DNA from 2 places in the Ligilactobacillus salivarius genome. Region 2 is predicted to be linked to the other one. Evidence: a T-box and tRNA genes for the amino acid it is inferred to sense, from the RefSeq annotation. Region 2 holds a T-box; the other holds one or more tRNA genes.
What was found. The T-box of region 2 lies ahead of leuS (leucine--tRNA ligase). A T-box ahead of a tRNA ligase gene usually reads a tRNA of that ligase, here a tRNA-Leu.
Positions count from the first base shown of each region.

Region 1 (9,839 bases), 760 kb from region 2:
TAAACCTACAAAAACTGTATTAGAGTTAAAAAACATTGAAGTAAATAAACCCGCATGTTTATCCTGGATTTTAAAAATATGAACAACGGCAAAAGCAATTCCCATCAAAATTAACATCGAAATTACCGGGAATCTCAAATCAGGTATCATTCGTAATAATTCTTTAGCTGAAAATTTACTAACAATTGTCCCCAACATATAACAAGGTAATGATACTTGGGTAACGATTTTAGCAATTAATTTGGTTGATTTATCATCAAACCATCCCTTTTGCTCTAAAAAATATCCCACAGCAATCATTACCAAGATTACTAATACACCGGAGATACTCTGGAAAAATACTGCCATCTAATCACTCTTTCTCTATCCTTAATTAATGAATAGTATAACATACAATTATCATCAATTATTCACCAAATTCTAAAAGAATAGATCCATAAGCTAAACCAGCACCAAAACCTGTTAATAGAACTTTACCTGTTATATTTTCATCTTCAAACTTTCTAGCCAAGGCTAATGGTATTCCAACAGAAGAAGTATTACCACATTCCTTAACATCAGTCGCCACCCTATTTAGAGGAACTTCAATCTCTTTTGATATAATTTCTATCAATCGTAAATTAGCCTGATGAGTTACAACATACGATAAATCTTTGGAGTTCACTTTATTTGTCTCTAAAAACTCCTTAATATGCTTAACTATATCTGTTGTTACAAAATTATAAACTTCTCTTCCATTCTGATAAAAAGCGTCCATACTTGGATAATTATCACTAGATATTTCCTTAAGAGGAGTAATTCTACCACTATGAATAACTTCCTCATTTCCTACCGTAACCAATTTCTCAGATAAATAAATGTTTTCTTTTTCATCATCAGTCGCCTCTACAATCATTCCAGCAGCACCATCGCCAAAGAAAACAGCTGATGTTCTATCCTTAAAATCCATCATTTTAGAATTTGTTTCAGCACTAATTACCATTGCTCGACGATATAAACCTGAAACTAAAAATTTATGGGCTGTACTTAAAGCATAGATAAACCCAGCACAAGCTGCAGAAATATCAAAGGCAAAAGCTGACTTTAAATTTAACTTCTTCTCTACAATAGCTGCTGTAGATGGTGTAATTGCATCTGGAGAGATAGTTGATACAATTAACAAATCTATGTCCTCTGGCTTAAGATTTGCTCTTTCTAGAAGTTTTTTTCCTACTTCAGTAGCTAAATCTGACGTATTTTCATTAAAAGCATAGTACCTTTGCTTAATACCTGTATGACTTTGAATCCACTCATCAGATGTTTCCATAATTTTGCTCAAGTCATCATTTGTCACAACATTATCAGGTAGGTAACCTGCTATAGATACCATTTTTATTCCCTTATTCATAAAGAACCTCACTTTATTTTTAGTCATCAAAATATATTATAAAATAAAAAAGCATAGTAGCCAATATAGACTCCTATGCTCACCTCTGTATGCGGGTAAATGGATTCGAACCATCACGGGCAATAATGCCCACCAGATCCTTAGTCTGACGCGTCTGCCAATTCCGCCATACCCGCGACAACAGAGATAATTATATCAAGTTTAACCCTATTTAGCAAGTGCTTATTCAATTAATTTTAATTTCCCGTGACAATGAGAACATACATATTTGCTAGTATTTATTTTTCTTTGTCGATAATACTTTTTTCCACAATTTTGGCAAACATAAATATCTTTATAGCTTGCCTTTAAAGTTGGAGCATATCTTAAACCTCCAACTTTTTTCAATAATATTTTAAAATCTTTATCCCTATGCTGATGCCCATAACCATTAATATGGAGATGATAATGGCATAGTTCGTGTTTAATGACACCTATCAAAGTATCCATATCACATTCTGTTAACATCCTAGGATTAATATCTATATTATGATTACTTAAAAAATACCGTCCCCCAGTTGTCCTCAACCTACTATTAAACTTTATTTCGTGCTTAAATTCTCTATTAAAATAAGAATTAGAAATTTTTCGAGTTAGTTCTAATAGTTCTCTATTATTCATTTGGATTTACCATTGTTAATTGAATTCTCTTTCTATTTAGATCAACATCTTCAACCCAAACAGTAACTATCTGTCCTACCGCAACTACATCTCGTGGATTAGAAACATATTTCTTACTTAGTTTTGATAAATGCACTAGTCCATCTTGTTTTACACCAATATCAACAAATGCTCCAAAATCAACAACATTTCTTACCGTACCCTCTAGTTGCATTCCTGCTTTTAAATCTTCTATTTTTAAAATATCTGATTTCAATAAAGGCATTGGCATACTTTCTCGACCATCGCGCCCTGGTTTCATCAAACTTTTTACAATATCTTTAACAGTTATTACTTCTAATTCATTATCTATTGCATATCTTTCAACATTAAATTTCGCTAACTTATCGTTTATAGTGTTAGTACCCATATCTTCTTTAGTAATACCTAGATCCTTTATCAATTTTTCTGCTAGCGTGTAACTTTCTGGATGTATATCTGTATTATCTAGAGACTCATTCCCATCAATAATCCTTAAAAAGCCTGCCGCCTGCTCATAAGCTTTAGGACCTAATCTAGGAACCTTTTTTAACTCTTTTCGATTTTGAAATTTTCCATTTTCTTCACGATAAAGAATAATATTTTGAGCTGTTGTTTTATTCAATCCAGAAATATAGGTTAGTAATTGGATACTAGCTGTATTCAAATTCACACCAACTTTATTAACTGCAGTTTCAACAGTCGCTTCAACTTCGCTATCTAGTTGCTTTTGTGGTAAATCATGCTGGTATTGTCCCACACCAATTGATTCAGGATTAATCTTTATTAATTCTGCTAAAGGATCTTGCAATCTTCGAGCTATACTTACAGCCGAACGTTCTTCTACGTTAAAATTCGGGAATTCATCTCTTGCTATTTCACTTGCTGAATATACAGAAGCTCCTGATTCATTTACAATTACGTAATATACTTCTTTATCTATCTTCTTTAAAACTTCTGCTACAAATTTTTCTGATTCTCGACTTGCTGTACCATTCCCAATTGCTATCATGTCAACATTATATCTATTTATCAATGTCTCTAATTTTTCAGCAGCTTCTTTTCTTAATTCAGGATTTGGTTTCTCGCCTTTATGCTTTTCATGTGGATAAATCACATCTTTAACTAAAAATTTCCCAGTCTCATCAATAATCGCTAATTTACAACCAGTTCTAAATGCTGGATCCATTCCTAAAATAATTTTATTTTTCAAAGGAGCTTGCATTAATAAATTGTACAAATTCTCACCAAAAACTTTAATAGCCTCATTTTCAGCTTTTTCAGTTAAAGTTGCTCGAAGCTCTCTTTCAATGGCAGGTTTGATAAATTTTTTATACGCTTCAGTATATGCCATTTCTACATAGTCATTACTTGTACTTTTCTTACTACCAATTATTCTAGAATGTAAATATCTTAGCGCATAATCGTCATCTGTACTTATTTTTACTCGTAAAATTCCTTCTTTTTCACCGCGGTTAATTGCTAGAATTCGATATGATGTTAATTTAGACACTACTTGTTCGAAATCATAGTAATCTTCATAGGTACCATTTTCATCTTTCTTACTATCTTTTTCCTTAGCAATTAATACTCCTTTTCTAGACATTTGCTTTCGCACCCAATCTCTTAATTGTGCTTCTTCACCAAATGCTTCTGCTAAAATATCAACAGCACCATTTAAGGCAACTTCTTCATCAGGTACTTCTTTATTAAGATACTTCTTAGCTTCTACCATTGGCGCATCGCTATTTACTCTCAATAACCACTTAGCTAATGGTTCTAATCCATTTGCAACTGCCTTTTGTGCTTTAGTTTTTCTTTTCTTCTTATAAGGTAAATAAATATCTTCGACCTCTTGAAGAGTACTTGCATTATTTATTTTATTTCTTATATCTTCTGTAAGTTTATTCTGTTCTGAAATTTTCTTAAGAACTTCACTCTTACGTGTTTCTATCTTTTCATTTCTTTGATAAGTTACTTGGATTTCTCTTAATTGGACTTCATCTAAACTTCCAGTTAGTTCTTTTCTATATCTAGCTATAAAAGGAATAGTATTTCCTTCTTCTAGCAATTCAATTACTTTTTCTATTTTTTTAGGATTATACTTTAATTCAGCATTAGTTAATTTTAAAACTTTTTTATCCATCGATACTTTCCTTTCTCATAATAAAAAAGTTAGGCTTGTCTTAGAACTTACCTAACTTTTAAAAAACATCTATTTCCAAAATGTATCGTATACATTAATTGGCATATGACGTTTATGTTCTGTTTTTAAGAACCAATTTTCAATTTTTTCTGCTACATTATCAGCTACTTCTTTACCTTCTAGATAATCATCAATATCGTTATAAGTAACACCTAAGGCAACTTCATCAGGTAAGGCTGGTCTATCTTCTTCCAAATCAGCAGTTGGAACTTTCTTGTATAAATGTTCAGGTGCATTCAATAATTCTAACATCGCTCTTCCCTGACGTTTATCTAAACGCCAAAGTGGAGTAATGTCTGCACCACCATCACCATACTTGGTATAGAAACCTGTAATTGCTTCAGCTGCATGATCTGTACCTACCACTGCTCCTGAAACAGCACCAGCAATTCCATATTGAGCAATCATTCTTTCACGTGCCTTAATATTACCCTTATTAAAGTCACTAATTTCAAGTCCATTTTCTTCGATACTTTGAACCATTGCATCAGCTGCTTGTTTTATATTTACTCTAACAGTCTTATCAGCTTGCATAAATTCAATTGCATCCATAGCATCTTGTTCATCAGCTTGATCTCCATAAGGTAATCGTACAGCAATAAATTGATAAGCATCGTCGCCTGTTTCTTCACGCAATTCAGAAATCGCCATTTGAGATAACTTTCCAGCTAGGGTAGAATCTTGTCCACCAGATATTCCCAACACTAATGCTTTTAGAAATGGATGTTTTTTCAAATAATCTTTTAGAAAATCTACTGAACGACGAATTTCTTCTTCCGCATTAATTTCTGGCTTTACTTTCAATTCATTGATAATTCTCTCTTGTAAAGGGCGCATAATTAAACCTTCTTCTCTTTTAAATTTTACCACTATTAATTTTTTCATGAATATCATGGATTATCTTCATCTTATTATCATAACAATCTTTAGATAAATCAACAGGATATTCTTGTGGATTCAATTCTCGACGATATTCTTCCCACAAACTATCCAATCTTTCATGGGCATATTGTTTAATTTCATTCAAGGATGGTAAGTCATATACTTGTTCACCATCAACAAAAATATCTTTTAATAAAGGTCTTGCAGTAAAATCTTTGACTTTCTTGTTAATATAAGTATATTGAGGATGGAACATGTATAATTCTTCTTCATTACGTGGATCTTCATACCATAAAGCAACGTAATCTCCTTCAGACTTTCCATCAGCCTTCTTATTAATTCTCCATACTTGCTTACGACCAGGTGTAGAAACCTTGCTAGCATTACTTGAAATCTTAATAGTATCTTCCATTTCACCATTTTCATCTTCAATGGCTACCATCTTATATACCGCACCTAAGGCTGGTTGGTCATAAGCTGTTATTAACTTAGTACCTACACCCCAAACACTAATCTTAGCACCTTGCATTTTCAAGTTCATGATTGTTTTTTCATCTAGGTCATTTGAAGCATATATTTTAGCATCTTTAAATCCTGCTTCATCTAATTGTTCGCGCACACGTTTAGATATATAAGCCATGTCACCAGAGTCTATTCTTACACCTAAGAAATTAATCTTATCGCCCATTTCTTTAGCGACTCTGATAGCATTTGGAACACCACTCTTCAATGTATCATATGTATCTACTAAGAATACACAATCTTTATGTGTAGTTGCATATGCTTTAAATGCTTCATAATCATTACGATATGCTTGTACGAGTGCATGAGCATGGGTACCACTAGCAGGAATACCAAAAATCTTTCCTGCACGTACATTACTTGTAGCATCAAAACCACCAATATAAGCTGCTCTTGTTCCCCAGATGGCTGCATCTAGTTCTTGAGCACGTCTAGTACCAAATTCCATTAAAGCATCATTTCCAACAACAGAACGAATTCTAGCAGCTTTAGTTGCTATCAAAGTTTGATAATTTACAATATTTAAAATAGCAGTCTCAACTAACTGACAATCTACCAAAGGACCCTCAACTTGAATTAATGGTTCTTTGTTAAAAACGACTTCTCCTTCAACAACAGAACGAATTGTAGCAGTAAATTTGAAATTTCTAAGATAATCAATAAAATCATCTTTGTAACCAACTTCATCCCGTAAGTATTCCAAATCTGTCTCAGTAAATTTCAACTTATTGATATAGGAAACAAGTCGTTCCAAACCAGCAAAAATAGCATAACCATTATCAAAAGGCAAATCTCTAAAGAAAACTTCAAAAATTGCTTTTTTCTGGTCAATACCCTTTCTCCAATATGTCTCAATCATATTTAATTGATACAAATCAGTATGTAAAGTATAACTATCATCTGGTAATGTTTTTTTCATAACTCTATGTCCTCCTCAGTTACTATGAACTGGGTTATATTTTCATACAAAATGTACGAATTACTAATTTAACTTTTATTTTATCACTTTTAGTAAATATCGTCTAAAAATATTGTATAATTAATTTAAATTCTATTTGAAAGAGGATTCTATGTTTAATAAATCAAAACTCGTAAATATCTTAGGAATTAATTTTCTGTCAATAACTAACAAGCAGTTTGTAGATCAATTAAAAACTGACTCTAATCTTCACTTGAATCGTTTTGTAGTTACTGCTAATCCTGAGATTGTACTTGCTGCTAGAAAAGATAAAGAATATGCTAGTATTATAAATTCTGCAGACTATGTTGTTGCTGATGGCATTGGAATTATTAAAGGGGCTAAAATTCTTAAAAAGCCTCTTCCTGAAAGAGTTACAGGTTATGATACTATGCTTTCACTACTTTCTTGGGCAAATCAAGAACATATGAAAATTTATTTTTTAGGTGCTAAACCTGAAGTTGCACAGACATTATCTTCAAAAATTAAGGAAACTTACCCAGGAATCCATATTGCTGGAATCAATGATGGTTATTTTAAAGATGATAGCTATATTGTCGAAACAATAAAGAATAGTAACCCAGATATTATTTTTGTAGCACTAGGATTTCCTAAGCAAGAATTTTTTATTAACAAGTATCGCCATATTTCTGATTCTATTTGGATGGGAGTCGGTGGTAGTTTCGATGTCCTAGCCGGATACTCAAAACGTGCACCAATTTTTTGGCAAAAACACCATTTAGAATGGTTTTATCGTCTTCTTCAAGAACCTCAACGAATAATTAGAATGATGGCTCTACCTAAATACATGTTACTCATATACAGAGAAAAATTCTTAAAAAAATAAGTTAGTATACAAAAATGGCTTAAAATCATGTTACTCACAACATTGATTCTAAGCCATTATTTTATTGCTACACTATTTTTCTAAATAAAATTCGTACCTATCACCTGCATATTGGGTACGTACATACTCAAAAGGACTTCCATCTTGTAAGAAAGAAACTTGTCTTAACCTTAAAATAGCATCACCTTTCTTTAATTGTAAAAAGTCCGCTATTCTTTCTGAAGCTAACATAGCAGATACCGTTTGTTGAGCATGACCAATAATTAACCCATTTTCTTCTAGAGTTCTATATAAAGATGAAGTAATCTGAGTTTTGTCATAATCCTTTACCAATTCTAATGGTACTGTGGCCACTTCAAAACAAATAGGCACATCATCAGCAAATCTAATTCTTTCCATCCTTAAGACTTTCTGATTATCATCTAAATTCAATTTTTCACTTTCACTTAGTGAGGGAATAGTAATTAAATAAGAGACGGTTTTACTAGTTGGTACTTTCCCTTGAGCTTCTGTAATTTCTGTAAAACTCGTAATTCCAGACATTTTTTCCTGAACTTTTTTTCTTGCTACAAAAGTTCCTGAGCCAATTTTTCTCTCAAGGATTCCTTCGTCCACTAAAGTTTGAATAGCTTGACGTAAAGTCATTCTACTAACAGAAAAATTTTCAGCTAGTTCTCTTTCTGATGGAATCTTTTCTCCTATTTTCCACTTACCAGCTTCTATATCTTTTTTTATTTGATTATGAATCTGTATATAAACAGGTGATACCATCTTATATCCCCCTCTCTATCCCTTATCTTTTGAAATTGTTGCATCTACTCCTTTAACAATAGAAGTCATAAAACCTGCTTCTTCCATTGCTAATAATCCAGCTACTGTTGTTCCACCAGGAGAGGAAACATCATCTACTAATTCCCATGGTGTTTTATCTGATTTCAACACTTTTAATGCACTTCCTAAAACGGCTTGTGCAGCTATTTGAGTTGCTTTTTGCTTATTTAATCCATATTTAACACCTGATCGTGCTAAACTATCAATAAAGAAGTACACGAAGGCTGGGGAACTTCCAGCTAAAGCTACAAATGTACTAAAGTCTTTTTCTTCAATATCTGCAACTTTACCTATCTTTTCGAATAATTCTTTTACAAGCTGGTAATCTTCATCACTTACATTATCATTCTTATGTAAAGCTGTCATTCCTTCACCTATCTCTACATTAACGTTAGGCATTGTTCTTACTATTTTTACATCTTTACTTCCTAGTATATCCTCTAACTCAGCTACAGATACACCTGTTACAACAGATACTAAGACTGGATCGTGAGTTAGAACTGAATCTTTTACTTCTTTTAAAACTTTTTCTACTACAATTGGTTTTACTGCTAAGAAAACAACATCTGATTTTTCAATAACTTCACTATTACTTTCACAAGCAGATACTCCAGTTTCTTGACTATATACTTCATAATTGGATTTATGTGCGCTATGAATAAAAATATTCTTTGCTTCTACACCCTTACTCATTAGACCTTCAATTATGGCTTTTGCCATATTTCCTACACCTATGAAACCAATCTTCATAATCTCAACCATCCTTTGCTTTACAGTAATAATAAATGTAATAAAAAAACGCAAATCATCAACATGATCTGCGCTAGAATTGGGGTAGCTGGATTCGAACCAGCGCATCACGGGATCAAAACCCGTTGCCTTACCGCTTGGCTATACCCCAATATGGTGGAAGGGAGTGGATTCGAACCACCGAACCCGAAGGAGCGGATTTACAGTCCGCCGCGTTTAGCCAGACTTCGCTACCCTTCCATATTTCTTGAATATGTACATCACATATCCGACTTAATTATCATACATGTTTTTTGATAAAAAAGCAAGAGAATATTCAAAAAAAATAATAATTTTTTTATTCCAGTAAAAAAGAGTCTAGCATATTTACTAGACTCTTCTAAACTAATTTTATAAAACACCTGACATTAACTTTTCAATCTTAGGTACAAAGAATAACAAAATAATACCAAATGCAATTGTAATAGCACCAACTACACCATAATACATAACTTCTGTACCATGACTATACAATTTAACTATTTGTGCATTGATAGCTTGTGCTGCAGCATCACCTAAGAACCACATACTCATCATTTGTGATTGGAATGCTTTAGGTGCCAATTTAGTAGTTACTGATAATCCAATTGGTGAGATATTCATTTCACCAATGATTACTAAAGCCCAACTAATAATCAACCAGAATGGGCTAACTAACTTATCAGTTCCAAATAACATTCCTGGTAACATCATCCACATAAATGATAACCCTGCGAAGAATAAACCTATTGAGAATTTC
Region 1 covers NZ_CP117983.1:1,288,122-1,297,960, forward strand. The annotation lists gene PTA89_RS06410 (AEC family transporter) at 1-348, opposite strand, end outside; gene PTA89_RS06415 (beta-ketoacyl-ACP synthase III) at 407-1,387, opposite strand; tRNA gene PTA89_RS06420 (tRNA-Leu) at 1,478-1,563, opposite strand; gene PTA89_RS06425 (SprT family protein) at 1,610-2,047, opposite strand; gene PTA89_RS06430 (Tex family protein) at 2,040-4,211, opposite strand; gene nadE (ammonia-dependent NAD(+) synthetase) at 4,281-5,108, opposite strand; gene PTA89_RS06440 (nicotinate phosphoribosyltransferase) at 5,128-6,594, opposite strand; gene PTA89_RS06445 (WecB/TagA/CpsF family glycosyltransferase) at 6,746-7,480, shown strand; gene PTA89_RS06450 (GntR family transcriptional regulator) at 7,553-8,251, opposite strand; gene proC (pyrroline-5-carboxylate reductase) at 8,267-9,061, opposite strand; tRNA gene PTA89_RS06460 (tRNA-Gln) at 9,141-9,212, opposite strand; tRNA gene PTA89_RS06465 (tRNA-Tyr) at 9,216-9,301, opposite strand; gene PTA89_RS06470 (peptide MFS transporter) at 9,452-9,839, opposite strand, start outside.
Region 1: it has a tRNA-Leu gene. The T-box ahead of leuS (leucine--tRNA ligase) is inferred to sense a tRNA for this amino acid. The anticodon was not compared.

Region 2 (9,839 bases):
TCCTGCATTTTCGCCATTACGTGGTTCTTGTGCATGAGCAGCCTTACCAATTAAGGATAATTCTAATTTTCCATCTTTAATTTCTGCATCGCCACTTAAAACACTATTTTCAGCAACATATTGCTTGAAATCAGCAGCCATACTTTCAAGATCATTACCTTCAACAACGGCTACTGCATCGCGTGGAACCATGTTGTCACGTAAACCAGAATCAAAGGATAATAATTTTAATTCATCACCATTTTTACCATCGAATTTTACAAGCATACTGAAATTACCTTTTTCACCATTGATGATTGGGAAAAATGCATCTGGTGAAAAACCAATTGTTGGTTTAGGCATTTTTTCAAAGTAGTGAGTCATTCCTCTCCAACTACTTTCTTCATCAGTACCTAAAATAAAACGTACACTCTTTTTAACTGGTAGTCCTAATTCTTTAACAATTTTTAGTCCATAATATGCTGCCATACTTGGTCCTTTATCATCAGAGGCACCACGAGCATATAATTTTCCATCTTTAATAACTGGATCAAATGGATCTGTATCCCAACCTTTACCTGCTGGCATTACGTCAACGTGTGCTAGAATACCTAAATCTTCTTTACCATCTCCAAATTTAATGTGTCCAGCCATACCATCAAATTCTTCAACTTCAAATCCATCACGTTTACCAATATTCAAAAAAGCATCTAGAGCTTCTTTGGGTCCTGGTCCTAAAGGTGCATCAGCTGTTGCTATGCTCTCATCTCGTACACTTTCAATTCGAAGCATTGTTTTTAAATCTTCGAGAATATCGTCTCGTCTTTTTTCAACTTCTGCTTTCCAATCTATTGCCATTCTATAATTCATCTCCTAAAAAATGTTTACTATTTAATAATAGCATAATTTTTTCAAAATAAACGAATTTTGAATTATAATAATTATATCTTAAAAAAAGGCTGGTGTACTATTTATGGAGATTACACTTGATATTTTACAAAAGGTTATTAAAAAACGTGAGCCTAACAGTCATAAAGGTAATTTTGGTAGAGTATTGCTCGTTGGCGGAAATATTAACTATGGTGGAGCTATAATTATGGCTGCTTCTGCTGCTGTCCATGCTGGAGCTGGTCTAGTAACCGTTGCAACTAACAAAGAAAATCTATCTTCATTACATTCCGTTGTACCAGAAGCAATGTTTATTAATTTTTTTGACAAGGTATCTCTTACAACTTCTATTTCAACAGCTGATGCAGTAGTTGTAGGTCCTGGATTAGGTACTGATAATAGAGCTAAAGAAGTTCTTGAAGTTACATTAAGTAATATCTCTGATAATCAACTTTGCATAATTGACGGCTCAGCAATCACTCTCATATCTGAAAATGATTCCTTAAAAGAATTGATTACTAATGATAAAAAAATTATTTTTACTCCTCACCAAATGGAATGGCAAAGACTATCTGGTATTCCTATAGATAAACAAATTGATGACATCAACTTACAAAAACAAACATTACTAAATGCTACTGTTATTTTAAAAAAGCACCATACTACTATTTATCATCAATCAGGCACTGTTGATAATTTAACAATTGGTGGTCCTTTTATGTCGACTGGTGGTATGGGAGATATATTAACTGGTATCTTAGTCGCATTTATCACACAATTTAAAGATAGTTCACTAGATGAAAGAATTAATGCGGCTGTTTATTTACACAGCTATATAGCTGAAAACTTATCTCATAAATACTATGTAACATTACCAACAGATATTATTAAAAAGATTCAAAAAACGATGTTGAAAGTTATTTCTGAACAAAAATAAGGAGAAGGGACAAATTTAGTCCTCTTCTCCTTATTTTATTAAATTTAATTCTTTTTCTGTCAACTCTCTATATTCTCCTCTTTCCAAAGTATCATCTAATTCAAGCAGTCCTATCTTTACTCTATCTAGTTCTAACACTCTTTGAGACACTGCTCCAAACATTCGTCTAACCTGGTGATATTTTCCTTCATGAATGATAACCCTAACCTTACTTGTATCATCTTTTTTAGAATACGATATTACATCAAGGTGTGCAGGTTGTAATTTATCCCCATTGGCTAATTCCATACCTTGGGAAAATATTTTAACCTCTTTTTCTGATATTTTTCCAGTAACTACTGCCTCATACGTTTTAGGTATATGTTTTTTAGGAGAAATAATATTATGAGCAAATTTTCCATCATTTGTAATGATTAATAGCCCTGTTGTTTCTTTATCCAGTCTACCTACAGGAAATAAATCTTCTTTTCTTCCAGGAGAATCTATCAAATCAATTACCGTCTTATCTTTATCATCTTTGGTAGCTGATACGACTCCCACAGGCTTATTTAACATATAATATACTTCTTTGTTATTCAAGGCTAAAAGTTCCCCATCTAAAAAAATTTTATCTGAGTCTTCGTTTATTTTTATCTTTCCGTCTTTGACAACTTCACCATTTAACCTTACTCTCTTAGACTTTATAACCTTTTTTGCTTCCGCTCTTGTGAACTTTCCTGTTTGACTTAAAAACTTATCTAATCTCATATACATCACGCTATTTAATTCTTAATATTCTTCTTAAAAAGTTAGCTCTAGCACCTAAAATATCATCAGCTAGTCTTGCCTTCAAACTTAAGAAAGCATAAATATATCCTCCAATTCCCGCTCCAATTATTAGCACAATAGTGGATTGGAATTTGCTATATGTATTTGTTACTTTTCCTAAAGCAAAAGATATAACGAGTACTACAATAAACATAAATAGGCTGAATAACATCATCATATTAGTATTTTTCTGTAATTTATTAATATTTAAATTATATTTGAAATACAAGTATCTAAAAATTAATACATTACTTACGGTCATTCCTATACCTGTAGCTGCTAAAGGACCATATACATGTAAAAATGCTGTTAATGGGAATTGTATTATAACTTTGACAATCATTCCAATTACCGCAAATTTAATTGCTATTGTATTTTCATATATTCCTTGAAGTAATGCTGCTAAAACCATAAATAAGCCTAATGCTAAAGCTATATATGATGAAAAGGCTAATACAAAGATACCTGTATAATCATATGGATAGAATAAAACATATAGTGGTCTGGAAACTGCAGCCATTCCAAAAGAACAAGGTAACATTACAAAAAAGAATAATTCTATCGAATCTAATAAAGCAGCTGAAACTTCTTCATTATCATTTTTTGTAACAGCTTGAGACAATAATGGAATTGCAGTGTCAGCCATCGCAGCAGCAACTGAAATAGTAATCATTATCAATTTATTGGCATTTCCCGCAAATAAAGCATATAATGCATTAATTTCTTTAGTACTATAATTAGTAACAAAACTCATAATTGTTGGAAAACTAAATTGATCAAATAAATTATACAAAGTTGTAGTTGAACCAATAATGATAAAAGGTATCGATTGATACAATATTTCCTTTATTAATTTTTTGTCAGAAACTTCCAACTTATTATTACTATGAGCTAAAAGATAATTCATAGTTGGTCGCTTACGCCAATAATGCCACAGTAAAACTAATAAGCCACCAATCGCACCAATAAAAGCTGCAAAAGTTGATTGAACCACTGCACTTTGATAGCTTCCATGTAACACTTGAGTAATTAAATATGTTGCTGCTAACATATAAACAATTCTAGCAACTTGTTCTACTAATTGTGATATAGCGAACGGAGCCATATCAAAATATCCTTGGAAAAAACCCCTAGTTAAACTCATTACTGGAATCAATAGCAATGTAACTGCTAAAGAACGATATACAGGAATAACTGCCACATCCCCTTGAGAAATTAATGGAGCAATAAACCATAAAATCATTGCACTGATAATTCCTAAAAACATCATTACACCTAAACTTCGCTTAAATAATCGCCTACCGATTCCATATTCATTAAGAGAATTATAATGTGCAACTTGTTTACCCACTGCAGATGGAATTCCAGCAGTAGACAGCATCAAAAATAATGCATAAACAGTATATCCCTTAGTAAATAAGGCATTTGCTTGTAAATAATTAACTCCAAACCAAGTTGCCCATGGAATAATATAAATTGCTCCCAGAATTCTAGAAAAAATACTCCCAGCTGTCATCCAAGCTGAGCCTTTCAACATTTTTTCTTTAGAAGAAGTTTCTTCTAAATCTTTTTTTATTTGTTCATTATTATCATTCATTTTTATGTAATTCCTACTTCCAAAAAATACTTAGCCCATTAATTTTAAATCATTTTACTAATGACTGCAAATAAGCATTTAAAAAAGCCAGTTAGGATAATTCTAACCAGCTTTATAAACTACTTTCTAGCTTTAAAGAAATATATTGCTCCCAAAATTCCAAACCAAACTATTGAAAAGATAAGTGACATTAATGTATTGGTATTAAAAGTTAATAAAACTAATACTAAAACAAAAAAGATTATTGTTATAACATTACTTACCGGATACAATGGCATCGGAAAAATTTTTTCATTATTATTTGGGCTATTTTTTCGATATTGATAGTGACACCAAACTAATGCAATCCATACAAAAACAAAGCTAACTGTTGCTACACCAGAAATAATATCAAAAATACTCTTAGGTAGTACATAATTCAATATAACTATTAAAAATAATGAACTTGAAGAGAATAACAATGATTTAACTGGGATACTCCGATTATTAGTTTGACCAAAAGATTTAGGTGCATGACCACTATGTGACAAAACAAATAAAGTTCTACTTGTGCTAAAAATCGCACTATTACATGCTGATAATGCAGCTGTTAATACTACAAAATTGATAATTCCAGCAGCAAATTTGATACCAATTCCATTAAATACTTGCACAAATGGACTAGAAGTTGTAACAATTTCATTCCAAGGATAAATACACATCAATACGAACATTGAACCTATATAGAACAATCCTATTCTAAAAGGTAATGTATTGATTGCTTGTGGAATATCTTTTTCTGGATTAGCTGTTTCTCCAGAAGCTAGACCGACCATTTCAATACCAGTAAAAGCAAATATAACCATTGGAAAAGCTGCCATAAATCCTATTGCCCCTTTAGGAAAGAAGCCACCATGATTAAATAAATTCATGATACTAACTTCATTCCCGCCTACATTTGCCTGGGTGAGCAATAAGATAATACCTGTACCTATTAATGCTAAAATCGCTAAAACTTTAATACTAGAAAACCACGATTCTAATTCACCAAATAATCCTACACTGAGTAAGTTGAAAATTAATAGAACAAGAATGATTATCAATGCTGTCAACCATTGAGGAAGATTCGGAAACCAATATCTTAAATAAATACCACTAGCAGTTAAGTCAGCCATTGCCAAACTTGCCCAACATAACCAATAAGTCCATCCTATAATGAACTCCCATCCTCTTCCCATGTATACCTTAACAAATTCAATAAATGAATTTTTACTTTTATCAGATAAAATTAATTCACCAATTGCACGCATCATAAAAAAACAAAAAATACCCGCAATTAAGTAGGCTAATATCAGAGCTGGTCCTGCCTTTTGAATTGCTGAACCTGATCCCAAGAACAACCCTGTACCTATCGCGCCACCAATTGCTATCATCTGGACATGCCGATGTGTTAAAGCTCGAGATAATTCATTTTTCATGTAAAATCTCCTTTATAATTTAGGATTTTCAGAAAATTTTTATATTGTAACTACCATTTTATAAAAAATTCCTTTAAGTAGCAAGTATACTTCCGAATAAATATTTTTTTCTCTCCATTAATATTCACCTTTTTGGGTTTCATAAATTTTTAGTATTACATATTAGAGAGATTAACTATAATAAAAAAGATCCGTACTTCATGAGATACGAATCTTTTAACTTAATTACTAATATTAAAATTTTATTTTGCTACTACAATTGATACTAACTTACCAGGAACTGCAATAACTTTTTTAACTTCTTTATCAGCAAGTTCTTGTTTTATTCTTTCGTCATTCAAAGCTAGATCTTGTAATTCTTCACGACTAGCATCTTTAGACACTTGTAAATGTTGTCTTACTTTACCGTTAATTTGAACAACAATTTCTACAACATCTTCAACCAACTTACTTTCATCATAAGTTGGCCATTTAGCATATGCTATGCTACCTACATGACCAAGCTTAGACCATAATTCTTCCGTGATATGAGGGACAACTGGTGATAGTAATTTCACTAAGCCTTCCACATATTCTAATGGTAATGAATCTGCTTTATAAGCATTATTAACAAAGACCATTAATTGGGAAATTGCAGTATTAAAATGCATAGCCTCATAGTCTTCTGTAACTTTTTTAACAGTTTCATTATATATCTTATCTAAATCATGATTGTTAATTGTAGTTACTCTGTCACGCAAATTATCATTTTCATCAATCAATAAATTCCAAACACGGTTGATGAACTTATGTGCTCCACCAAGTCCTTCTTCACTCCAAGGAATAGATGCATCTAAAGGTCCCATGAACATTTCGTATAAGCGTAATGTATCTGCTCCATATTGTTCAACAATATCATCTGGATTAACTACATTTCCTTTAGACTTAGACATCTTTTCATGGTTAGAACCTAAAATCATTCCTTGGTTTACCAATTTTTGGAATGGTTCTTTAGTTGGAACTACACCTAAATCATATAAGAATTTATGCCAAAAACGAGCATACAATAAATGTAATACAGCGTGTTCAGCACCACCAACATACAAGTTTACAGGTAACCATTCTTTTAATTTTTCATAATCTGCTACTTCATGATTGTTATGTGGATCTATATAACGTAGGAAGTACCAGGAACTACCAGCCCATTGTGGCATAGTATTAGTTTCACGACGTCCTTTTCTACCATTTTCATCAACAACATTTACCCAATCATCTAAGTTAGCTAATGGACTTTCACCAGTTCCAGATGGCTTAATATCTGTTGCTTTAGGTAAATATAAAGGTAATTCATCTTCTGGAACTAAAGTTGTTTCACCATCTTCCCAATGAATTACAGGAATAGGTTCGCCCCAATAACGTTGTCTAGAGAATAACCAATCTCTTAAACGATAGTTAACTTTCTTTTCCCCTACTCCATTTTCTTCTAGCCAATTATTTATAGCATCAATGGCTTCTTCTTTATCCATACCGTTTAGGAAATCAGAATTGATATGAACTCCATCACCAGTATATGCTTCTTTTTGAACATCTCCACCTTCGATAACTTGTACGATAGGCAAATCAAACTTTTGAGCAAATTCATGATCTCGTTCATCATGTGCAGGAACAACCATTACCGCACCTGTTCCATATGAATTTAAGACATAATCAGCAATCCAAATAGGTAATTTTTCTCCACTTACAGGATTTACAACATAACTACCTGTAAATACACCTGTTTTATCTTTAGCTAAATCTGTTCTTTCTAAATCTGATTTATGAGATATTTTTTCTATGTATGCTTCTACCTCATTTTCATGTTCAGGAGTTGTTAATTGCTTAACCAATTCATGTTCAGGTGCCAATACTAAAGCTGCAACACCAAATATTGTATCTGGACGAGTAGAAAATACCTCAATCTTTGTATTTTCATCTCCTGAAACAGGAAAGTTTATTGCTGCACCAACTGAACGACCAATCCAATTACGTTGTTGTTCTTTAATTGCTTCTGGCCAATCTAAATCGTCTAAATCATCTATTAAACGATCAGCATAAGCTGTGATTTTTAATACCCATTGACGCATTGGCTTTCTAATAACAGGAAAACCACCACGTTCAGTTTTACCATCAATAACTTCTTCGTTGGCTACAACGGTTCCTAAATCTGGACTCCAGTTAACTGGAACTTCAGCTTCATAAGCTAATCCTTTTTTATACAATTGTTCAAAAATCCATTGAGTCCATTTATAGTATGCAGGATCAGTAGTGTTAACTTCTCGATCCCAATCATATGATAAGCCTAAAGATTTAATTTGACGTCTGAAATTATTAACATTCTTTTTAGTAAATTCACGTGGTGAGTTCCCTGTATTCAACGCATATTGTTCAGCAGGTAAACCGAATGCATCCCATCCCATTGGGTGTAAAACATTATATCCTTGCATTCTCTTCATACGAGCCATTATATCTGTAGCTGTATACCCTTCAGGATGACCTACATGAAGTCCTTGCCCAGATGGATATGGAAACATATCTAAGGCATAATAATTCTTTTTATCATTATCTTCAGTTGTTTTGAATGTTTTGTGTTCTTCCCAATATCTTTGCCACTTTTTTTCTATTTCAATATGCTTATATGACATCTATTTCCATCCTTTCAAAAAAATAATAAACTTCTGTAGATAAAAAAAGCCTATACGAAATAAAACTATTCCGTATAGGACGAAAAACTCGCGGTACCACCTATATTCCAATCAAATGATTAGCTCTCTTCTTTTCTAACGGAAAGTACCGTCTTCACCTACTAATTTCAATGAAGAAACATCTAAGGCGAGTTCAAATCTCTATTTAGTACATTCACACCAACCATGTACTCTCTTAAATTAAAATACAGACTCTACTATTCCTTATCTACGTTCATATTATAATTTACAATGATAATACCAAAATAGTATATCTATTTCAAGAGAAATTTAGAAATCTAACTCTTTCTTCAATTCATTTATCTTATCAGTTTTTTCCCATGGTAAATCAATATCTGTTCTACCAAAATGTCCATATGCTGCAGTTTTCTTATAAATAGGTCTACGTAAATCTAACATTTTGATGATTCCAGCAGGTCTTAAATCAAAAACTTTTCTAATTGCATCAACTAACTTTTGATTTGAAACTTTTCCACTACCAAATGTGTTAACGGAAACTGAAACTGGTTGAGCTACTCCTATTGCATAAGATATTTGAACCTCAACTTGAGATGCTAATCCTGCAGCTACGATATTTTTAGCAATATATCTTGCAGCATAGCTTGCTGATCTATCTACCTTTGTAGCATCTTTACCAGAGAATGCCCCACCACCATGATGAGCATATCCACCATAAGTATCAACAATAATTTTTCTACCAGTTAAACCAGCATCACCTTGTGGTCCACCTATTACAAAACGACCAGTTGGATTAATAAAATACTTTGTATTTGAATCTAAATATTTATCAGGTATTACTTTAGTGATAACTTGATCCATTACATCTTTTCTAATTTGATCTAGTGAAATATTTTCATCGTGTTGTGTAGATAAAACAACTGTATCTATTCTTAACGGTTGATTATTGTCATCATATTCAACTGTCACTTGTGCTTTAGCATCAGGTCCTAAATAGGCTAAAGTTCCATTTTTTCTAACTTCAGCTACTTTTTTCATTAAATGATGACTAAGTGAGATTGGCAATGGCATCAATTCTGGTGTTTCATTTATAGCATATCCAAACATCATTCCTTGATCACCTGCACCAATTTGGTCAAGTGGATCTACATCTCCATTTTTTACTTCAAGAGAATTATCAACTCCTAAAGCAATATCTGGAGATTGTTCATCTATAGCTGTTATGACGGCACAATTATCACCATCAAACCCATATTTACCATTTTTGTATCCAATTTCTTTTATAGTTTCCCTAACAACTTTTTGTATATCAATATGTGCTGTTGTGGAAACTTCACCCACTACTACTACTAATCCTGTAGTTACTGTAGTCTCAACAGCGACCCTTGCCTCAGGATCTTGTTCTAACATTGCATCTAAAATTGAATCACTTATTTGATCTGCAATTTTATCTGGATGACCTTCTGAAACTGATTCAGAAGTAAAAAGGTGTTTTT
Region 2 covers NZ_CP117983.1:531,385-541,223, reverse strand. The annotation lists gene pepV (dipeptidase PepV) at 1-837, opposite strand, end outside; gene PTA89_RS02565 (NAD(P)H-hydrate dehydratase) at 953-1,804, shown strand; gene PTA89_RS02560 (pseudouridine synthase) at 1,835-2,551, opposite strand; gene PTA89_RS02555 (putative polysaccharide biosynthesis protein) at 2,562-4,208, opposite strand; gene PTA89_RS02550 (amino acid permease) at 4,328-5,665, opposite strand; gene leuS (leucine--tRNA ligase) at 5,908-8,325, opposite strand; T-box leader at 8,398-8,605, opposite strand; gene metK (methionine adenosyltransferase) at 8,656-9,839, opposite strand, start outside.